DNA from 3 places in the Staphylococcus sp. FSL K6-0223 genome. Region 3 is predicted to be linked to each of the others. Evidence: riboswitches for the same ligand, from Rfam matches in the RefSeq annotation. Region 3 holds a riboswitch; each other region holds the start of a gene.
The links. Region 3 has a riboswitch for thiamine pyrophosphate ahead of MHI13_RS20000 (thiamine phosphate synthase). Riboswitches for the same ligand answer to the same signal wherever they lie in the genome.
Positions count from the first base shown of each region.

Region 1: it holds a riboswitch for thiamine pyrophosphate, as region 3 does, so the genes downstream of both, tenA (thiaminase II) here and MHI13_RS20000 (thiamine phosphate synthase) in region 3, are expected to answer to the same signal.
Region 2: it holds a riboswitch for thiamine pyrophosphate, as region 3 does, so the genes downstream of both, thiC (phosphomethylpyrimidine synthase ThiC) here and MHI13_RS20000 (thiamine phosphate synthase) in region 3, are expected to answer to the same signal.

Region 1 is NZ_JBBOYX010000001.1:790,229-793,500, reverse strand. Features, by position in the region: gene thiM (hydroxyethylthiazole kinase) at 1-176, opposite strand, end outside; gene thiD (bifunctional hydroxymethylpyrimidine kinase/phosphomethylpyrimidine kinase) at 169-990, opposite strand; gene tenA (thiaminase II) at 983-1,672, opposite strand; TPP riboswitch at 1,749-1,851, opposite strand; gene MHI13_RS03860 (transglycosylase family protein) at 2,064-2,810, opposite strand; gene MHI13_RS03855 (single-stranded DNA-binding protein) at 3,214-3,272, opposite strand, start outside.
Region 2 is NZ_JBBOYX010000001.1:152,840-156,111, forward strand. Features, by position in the region: gene MHI13_RS00695 (dihydrolipoamide acetyltransferase family protein) at 1-900, shown strand, start outside; gene MHI13_RS00700 (zinc ribbon domain-containing protein) at 996-1,211, shown strand; TPP riboswitch at 1,400-1,503, shown strand; gene thiC (phosphomethylpyrimidine synthase ThiC) at 1,707-3,272, shown strand, end outside.
Region 3 is NZ_JBBOYX010000003.1:552,706-555,977, reverse strand. Features, by position in the region: gene MHI13_RS20015 (thiazole synthase) at 1-54, opposite strand, end outside; gene thiS (sulfur carrier protein ThiS) at 56-256, opposite strand; gene thiO (glycine oxidase ThiO) at 240-1,358, opposite strand; gene MHI13_RS20000 (thiamine phosphate synthase) at 1,351-1,941, opposite strand; TPP riboswitch at 2,020-2,129, opposite strand; gene MHI13_RS19995 (MFS transporter) at 2,597-3,272, shown strand, end outside.

The DNA.
Region 1 (3,272 bases), on a different contig from region 3:
TTTATAAGCAGTGCCCCTGCTACTTTATAGAACTCTTCTGCTTCTTCTGGAGCTTCACTCATTGCTGGACTTGCACCAATACTCAAGAGTCCATTCGCAGTGAAGTTTTTAACCACATCATTGGTATAACAGACTACTAGTGGATTCTCTTGTCTTATCTTTTCTAAACTATTCATCGTCTAAACCTACTTTCTTCATATAAGCAAAATGGTTTACCGGGCCGCGTCCTTGACCGATTTCAGGTGTATGTTCAATACTTAATGAAATAAATTTTTTAGCTTTTTTTACAGCTTCATAAATTGTTTTACCTTTAGCTAGTTCGGCTGTGATAACAGCTGAAAATGTGCAACCTGTACCATGAGTATGTGGCGTATTAAATCGCTTCTCTTCAAAAGTATAGACATCATCTTTAGTAAATAAAAAGTCTTTAGCATTATTTAAATCAGCAGAATGACCGCCTTTAATTACTACACCTTTACTTCCTATTTCATTTATAAATATATGACCTGCTTTACGAATATTATCTTCAGTATCAATTTTCAAGCCAGTAATTTCTTCAGCTTCTGGAATGTTAGGAGTAACGACATCCGCTAATGGTAAGAGCGTTTTCTGAAGATGTTTTTTTGTTTCATCATCCATTAAGGAATCACCACTTTTTGCTAGCATAACTGGATCGATAACATAGGGAATATTGCTATGATTTTTTAAATACGTTTGAATCAGTTCCATCGTTTCATGTGTAGCAATCATTCCAGTCTTAATTGCGTGAGGTAATTCATCATCAAATACGCTATCTAATTGTTCTTTAACCCAACTAGTTTCTAGATTATGGATATGTTGAACTCCTTTAGTATTTTGAGCCACAATACTTGTAATAGCAGCCATTCCATATACGCCACAAGCATGGAATGATTTTAAATCTGCCATAACTCCTGCGCCACCAGAAGGGTCAGTACCAGCAATTGTTAACGCAATCTTAGGTTTATTCATGATTTGCTCCTCCAAAATCCCATTCTTCATCAATGTATGCCATATTAAAGAAGTGACGTTCATGTACAGTACTTTGTAAAAATGCTTCTTTAATTTCTCTTTTTTCCTGTTCGGTACAATGTTCTGTAAGTTCATTTAACAAACGGTCAAATACTTCAATTAAAGGTGCCATTTCAGTGCTATAAAAATCAAACCACTTAGCAGTAAGTGCATCTCTATTAAGATTTGAATCTTCTAATCCCCATTTAGCAACCACTTCATATACGTAAGGACATGGTGCCATTGCAGCTATAGTGTATGCAGCATTTTCGTGTGTATAAGCATGATAATACATATGTTTAATGTAATGATCTCCACTAGGTGGCCACACTTTTTCTTTTACAATTTCTTCATAAGGTTCATTAATATAGTCCGCTAAAATTTCATGGGCTTCTACTTCGCCGTCTAACATAAATTCAATTTGCTCTACTAAGAATTTCACTTCTTTCATAGTAGGTGCTTTAGGAATAAGTAAAGCATATAAATTAGTAAATTCTTTTAAATAAGAAGCATCAGCACGTAAGTATTGGCGTACTGCTTGTTTTGATAATTTTCCCTTTAATAAATCTTGAATAAAACCATCATTATAAATCTCTTCAATAATTGGCTTTGACGCTTGCTTTAATTCATCTGAAAAACTCATTAACTATTCCTCCTTAAATAAAAAAACTACATTTCAACGTAGAAATGTAGTCAATATTCAAAAAAATAGAATGAATGAATATGTATTACTACTTTCCTACGTTGGCATTAACCAAATCAGGTTATAAGGGTCTGAATGCTTCATCTCAGCCATGTTCCATGGCTCCCCTAGTAGTCTTTAGTTTAATTTAACCATAACAAAACCATTGTTATAATTCAAATAAAAAAGATATTCATTGAAATAAGTTTAATTCATACAACTATTATTATAAATATAATAAATAAAGAATAGTACAGAAATCTTTCTAAATTCAGTCATTACTATCAATATATATAAAAATGCCTAAGACAACTCATATTGTCTCAGGCACTAGTAAATTATTTATTAAGTTTTACGCTGTAACCCATTGAGATGGACCTGCAGTATTATAAAGTTTTACTGCCGCAGCATCTTGAACACTTTCAGGTACTTGTGCTGGTGATACACCTTTATATTGTGCTGGTGCTACTGAATCCCAAGTAGATTGTAAGAATTGATATTTACCTGCTGCACCAGAAGAAGGGTTGATGGCATGAATATCTCCACCTGATTCGCGTTGAGCGATTTGTTGTAAATGACTATTTACATTTACAGATGAACCACTTGTTGATTGTTTAGGTTGATTTGTAGTTGCATTAGCAGGTGCTTGTTGTGTTTGAGTTGCTTGTTTAGTTTGTGTTGTTTTTGGTGCTTGTTGTGTTTGAGCTTCATTTGCATAGTGTTGACTTACATTTGAAGTTGAAGCTGATTGATTTATATGATTATAATTATTATTTTGGAAAGATACATTTTGTGCTGATTGAGTTGAAGCTACATTTTGATTAGCACTATTTACAGTTGAACCGTTTGATGGATAATATTCCCATTTAAAATATGTTCCATCTGACCAAAAATGATAAGTTTTACCATTTAAATTAAATTGGTAATTATAAGCTCCTTCTTGAATAGGATGTTGATTTAATGATTGATCGTTAGATTCCGCTAATTGAGCTAATTTTTCTTTATTAATTTGATTTTCACTTGCATCAGCATGACTTACGTTTCCTGCTACTAATCCTAAGCCTACTGCTAATGAAGATGCAATAATTGTCTTTTTCATAATAGTATAATCCTCCTAAGTCATTTGTTTTCTTAAATATTTTACGGATACTACTCTAACATCTAAAAAAGCTTAGCAGGTTACAGTGAAATAAAAAAAATATACTTATTTTACATTAAAATTACATAGATTTGTAAATAATTTTTCTTATATATATACTATAAACACTTTAATGGCAGTGTTTATTAGATATATAATAAAAGAACCAACTGTAATTACTTTGTAATATTTCAGAAAAATACACTGTCTTTTTTATCATTCAATGAATGAGTTGTATCTAATGTCTTATACATAGTTAAAGAGGTCGGAATATTTATACCGACCTCTTGAGTATATTTGAGTATAATTGAAAGACTTATTTTATATTAATTGGAAAGGTTTGGAGTATTAAAAATAGAGAGTTTTATTTTATATTCATTAATTCGAGATTATCAAATGGATAAGTGTCTGTATTTAGTGAGC
Region 2 (3,272 bases), on a different contig from region 3:
CAACGTGACCGTATCTTTATCTCTCCATTAGCACGTAATATGGCTAAAGATAAGGACCTTGATATCACAAGAATTAAAGGTACAGGTGGAAATGATCGTATTACAAAATTAGATATTCAACGTGTAGACTCAGAAGGCTATGATTATGAAGGTGAAGCGGATACGTCTAACGAAAATGCATCTTCAACGCCACAAAACTTCGATGTGTCTAGCATTGGTGAAGGTCTGAATCCAATGCGTCAACGTATTGCTCAAAATATGCGACAAAGTCTTAATAATACTGCTCAATTAACATTACATCGCAAAGTCAATGCAGATCGTTTATTAGACTTTAAAGCTCGATTATCTGAAGAATTAAAAGATGCAGATCAAGATGTAAAATTGACAGTCACAGCTTTATTAGCTAAAGCAGTAGTCCTAGCACTTAAAGAATATGGCGCAATGAATGCTCGTTATGAAAACGGTGAATTAACAGAATACGATGATGTACATTTAGGTATTGCGACATCACTTGAAGATGGTCTTATGGTGCCAGTCATTGACAATGCAGATACTAAAAGTATTGGCACTTTAGCAAAAGAAATTAAAACATCAGCTGAAGCAGTACGGGAAGGAAATACAGGTGACGTTCAACTTAGTGGCGCGACATTTACAATTACGAATATGGGTGCAAGTGGTATCGAATACTTCACACCAATTTTAAATTTAGGTGAAACAGGTATCTTAGGTGTCGGTGCTCTAGCTAAAGAACTTGTGCTTGAAGGAGATCAGGTAAAACAAGTCTCTCGTATCCCATTAAGTTTAACTTTCGATCATCAAATCTTAGATGGCGCAGGCGCAGCTGATTTCTTAAAAGTACTTGCTAAATATATTGAAAATCCATATTTATTGATGTTATAAAAAACATGAAACATCAATTTAATGAATAACCCCCAATTTTGGGGGTTATTGTATTATGTAAGCTAACAACAAATATAATAGAGGAGTGGTTCATTATGTCAGAAAATCAAAATCAAGGTTGTATAAAATGTGGTCATACAGAAGTAGAAGAAGGTACATTATCTGCAACAGGATCAGGATTGTCTAAATTTTTAGATGTACAACATAATAATTTTAAGACGATAACTTGTAAAAATTGTGGATATACCGAATTTTATAAACAAGATAGAAACAGAAGTAGAGACTTTATTGATTTGTTCTTTGGAGGATAAGTCAAAAAAATAGGACAGCAGTAACCCTTGTGGTTGCTGCTTTTTCAATCTTTAAGTAAGACTTCGGGTCGTGTGAAGTTAGACTTTCGGATGTCTAAAAGTTATAAAAAATATTTAATATATTGACTTGATATTCTTGGAATTTTAAGTCATTGTATAAGTATAGGTTAAGTAACCTATAATTTAATAATCTCTGCTAGGGGTGCTTTATATTGCTGAAAGGAACATCATGTTCCAACCCTTTGAACCTGATCTAGTTAATACTAGCGTAGGGAAGCCAGTGAGTCACTTTACAATGACATATGGATGTTTTCATAATTTGATGAAAAGGTCAATTTAACGATGAATCATTTTCTTCATTATGATACTTACATATATTTTCGTATATATTCACTTATTCTTATGCATTCAGTATTAAGCTGAATGCTTTTTTATGAATCATATAATCAGTGATATTTAGACCCTTCTAGTAACCTAACTTAGGAGGCATTGTTAATGAAACAAGAAAAAATCAATTTTAAAAGAACTTTTCCAGCAAGTAAACGTATTTTTAAAAAAGGTGAAGGTAATGATAGTGATATTTTTGTACCATTTCGAGAAATTGAACTTTCTGACACCCAATTAGAACAACGTAGTTTTCAAAATGAACCTGTCGTAGTGTACGATACAGCAGGTCCTTATCATGATGACAGTTATGTGGTTGATATCAATCACGGACTTCCAAAGGTTCGCGATGCATGGATTGAAGCACGTGAAGACGTTGAACATTATGAAGGTCGCCGTATTCAATCGATTGATAACGGTTTTTCAAAAGAAGGACATAAAAACTATGTAGCTCATCCATTCGAATATCAACCAAGACGTGGCAGTAAAGATACACCAGTTACACAAATGTACTACGCTAAACAAGGGATTATCACTAAAGAAATGAAATTTGTAGCAATTAGAGAACAAGTGGAACCAGAATTTGTAAGGGAAGAAATTGCGAGAGGACGCGCGATTATTCCTAATAATATCAATCATCCTGAATCTGAACCAATGATTATTGGTAAAAACTTCTCTGTAAAAATCAACGCGAACATTGGTAACTCTATTGTGTCTTCATCTATTGAAGCAGAAATTGAAAAATTAGTTTGGGCCACACATTGGGGTGCAGATACGATTATGGATTTATCTACAGGAAAAAATATCCATACAACTCGTGAGTATCTCTTACGTAACTCACCTGTACCAGTAGGAACAGTGCCCATCTATCAAGCGTTAGAAAAAGTAAATGGGGTGGCAGAAGATTTAACATGGGAAGCGTATAGAGATACATTAATTGAACAAGCTGAACAAGGGGTCGATTATTTTACTATTCACGCAGGATTACGTCTTCACTATATTCCATTAACTGTTGATCGTTTAACTGGGATTGTTTCTCGTGGTGGCTCAATTATTGCACAATGGTGTCTTGCACATCACGAAGAAAGCTTTTTATATACACACTTCGATGAGATTTGTGAAATCTTAAGTCAATATGATGTTGCTATTTCTCTAGGAGATGGTTTACGACCTGGTTCAATTTATGACGCTAACGATGAAAGTCAATTTGCGGAGTTGAAAACGTTAGGTGAGTTAACGGATATTGCTTGGAAACATAATGTGCAAGTTATGATTGAAGGTCCAGGGCATATTCCAATGCATAAAATTAAAGAAAACCAAGATTTAGCAGATTTTTATTGTAAAGAAGCACCATTTTATACATTAGGACCTCTTGTAACAGATATTGCACCAGCATATGACCATATTACATCTGCCATTGGTGCTGCTCAAATTGCGAGTCATGGTACGGCAATGTTATGTTACGTGACACCTAAAGAACATTTAGGTTTACCAAATAAAGATGACGTACGTGATGGTGTGGTCACTTATAAAATTGCAGCACATGCAGCAGATTTATCTAAAGGCTTACCAGGGGCAACAGAACGCGACGATGCAATTAGTAAAGCGCGCTTTGAGTTTCGTTGGATTGATCAATTCAACCTCGCGTTAGATCCTGATCGAGCGAGAGAATTTCAC
Region 3 (3,272 bases):
ACCAGTACCTAATAATAAACGAGATTGTAATTCTAAATTTCCAATTTTAAACATTTTATCCGCCTCCAACAATTTCTAATAATTCTAATCGATCATCTTCTCTAACAGTATGTTCATGATACTTATCTTGTTTAATTAATTCTTTATTGAATTCAACGATAACGCGCTTAGGATCTAATTCTAGTGCTGTTAAAACATCATAAATTGATTGTTCTTGGTCAAAGCTGAATGAGTCTCCGTTAATAATACACTTCATAATTGTTCCTCCTTTTCACACTAAAGCTTGAGTAACGAGGTGGTTTAATGCCAGAAATTAACCAATTTGCTATATCGCGTCCAATTACGGGAGATAATAAAATCCCATTACGATAGTGTCCTGTAATAACGAACAAGCCATCATCAATTTGATCCATCATTGGCATTTCATTATTCGTGTAAGGACGAACACCTGACCATTCTTTTAGAACACGACTATTCTTAAGTTCTGGAACACGAGCGCTTGCATGATCTAAAAGCCAATTTAAACCGCCTTCTGATGTGCCTACAGAGTAATTGTTAAATTCACTTGTTGCTCCTATTAAGAAACGATTGGGTTGTTTTGGAACGATATAACATCCATTAGTCATAAATAATGTCTCTTTAAGATCTAGTTCATCATTTTCCAGTAATAGAACTTCGCCTTTAACTCCAATGACTTCTCTAGGAAGAGAGTAGTTTTTTAATAATTGAGAGGACCAAGCACCACTTGCAACGATCACTTTATGTGCTTCAATAGGTGACATTTGGTCAGTACACACAGCGTAGTAGCCATTTCTTCTATCAATCGATTGAACCTCTTGGTGATAATATCGTGTGATGTGATGTTGTTGTAACGATTTAAACAAAGCTTTCGTGTATTTATTAGCATTGATTTGACCATCATTTGGTATATGAATTGCGCCATAAGCTGGTTCAACATTCCCATTGGTAAGCTGTATAAGTTCATCATTGGATAGTAGTTTGACACTAGAATCCATTTGTCTAAGGAACTCATATTGACGTGTGAGTGATTCGAGGTCATCTTCTTGGTTAGCAATCTTAATAAGTCCTGAATCTTTGAACTGTATGTCGATTCCAGTCTCATTTAATAAAGATTCGCTTAATTTAGGAAACATCCCACGCGATTCAATGGCTAATTTATATAAATCGTTATCTTCAGTAAATTCATTTTGTGCTCCTAACATGCCTCCAGCTTTATATGAAGCATGTTTACCTGGAACATCTCGGTCGATGATCGCGATGTCATAATTTGTTGCGCTTAACTGTCTAGCAATTGACATACCTATGACACCAGAGCCAATAATAAGTACATCATGCATGTTGCAACCACTTCCTTCTTAATTCCTTAATTTCTTTTAAAGACGCATTCATAAAAAATGAAATAGCACAAATACCATCAAATCCATATTCCAACTTTAAAATCGTATGTTCAGAAATTCCTCCTATAGCATAAATAGGTATAGGTAGATTTAATGCTTCTACGATTTCATCATGTGAACGTGGCGCGTCATGCGGATGTGAGGGAGTAGGGAAAATATGACCGTAAAAAACATAATCAAGTCCTTCATCTATACATGTATAAATAGTATCTATGCTATGTGTGGACATACCCACTTGGATTTCTGGATGTGATTTTTTATATGCAAAAGCTGTTTTAACATTTTCTTTAAAATGAATACGACTAAGGTTTAATTCTTCTAATAATGCCGTGTCACTATGAATAATCATTTTATCCTTAGGAAAACCTTGGTTAATGAGTTGAATCAAAATCTTCTTTAATTCATTTTTTGGCATAGACGTTCGAAATAATAGGGCATCAATGCCTTCCTCGATATTTAAGAAGTGTTCTAAGTCTTGTGTTGTAAGTGTCTTATCGTAAGTTATTGCGATAAATATGTGCATCACCTCAAATTTATAAATAAAAAAACGCTACCTCCCTGAATGGGAAATAGCGCTTAAATCATCTATATAAGTCCTAAAACTCTCTTGTCGCCACTTCCCTACGCCAGTATGAACTGGATCAGGTTCTAGGAATTATAAAGTCACTTCTTTACTCTCAGCCCTAAACAAAGGCACTTCCAGTGGATTGATATGAAATTGTATCAAAAAAATTTCAAACGTTTTCTTTGAATTCAGTTTACTATTTTTAGGAATATTCTTCAAACTTCTTTAGCTTTTATTAATCATATTCAATTTATGCATAAAATTACATATATGCTTCATATAATGAATAAAAAATAATTACTTTAATGTTTTAAGCTACTCAATTTTATAAAAAATATGGTTTTAGACACCATTATATAAGTGAATCTAAATCACATGCTTAAAACTGGAGATTCCAGTAAAATATACGAAAAATATACATTTTTTAAAGAAATTTCGTCTAAACTATTGTAACCGTTTTCACAACGTGCTATATTATATAAAAATTGTAGTGCTACAACTTAAAAAAGTTGTTCTAAAAAGGGTAGTTTTAACAGTCATCGCAGGGAATTTCTGAAACTTAACGACATCTTATATAGAAACAACATAATTTAAATGGAAGTAGGAAACAAATATGAATGAAAAACGCAGTAATGTACGCTGGTATTTTGCAATTGGGTTCTTCCTCATCGGCGTAATTGCATATATGGATAGGTCTAATATTTCATATATTGCAGCTCCAATGATGAAAGATTTAGGTATGACAAAAACACAATTTGGTTTATTAGCCTCATTTTTCTCACTAGGTTATGCATTTATGCAAGTGCCTTCTGGAATGTTAGCTGAGAAATTTGGTCCTCGTAAAATGATTACTATAGCGCTCGTATGGTGGAGTGCATTCACAATTTTGACAGGTATGATTAAACATCACGGTTTATTATATTTTGTAAGATTTTTATTCGGAGTGGGTGAAGCCCCAATGTACCCATCGAATGCCGTATTTAACTCATTTTGGTTTGCTAAAAATGAAAAAGGAAGAGCTTCAAGTGCTCTTTTAGCTGGGTCTTATTTTGGACCAGTACTAGCACCGATTATCACAATTGCAATTGTTAATGCCTTTAACTGGCAAGCAGTATTTTATATCTTTGGTGCAGTTGGTATTGTTATGGCTATCTTATGGGCAATCATTGCTAAAGATTTACCTGAGCATCACAAAATGGTAAGTGAAGCGGAGAAGAAATATATCACTGAGCATCGTGATATTGTTGCAACTGAAAAGTCTTTACCACCCTGGAAACGTTTCTTAAGTC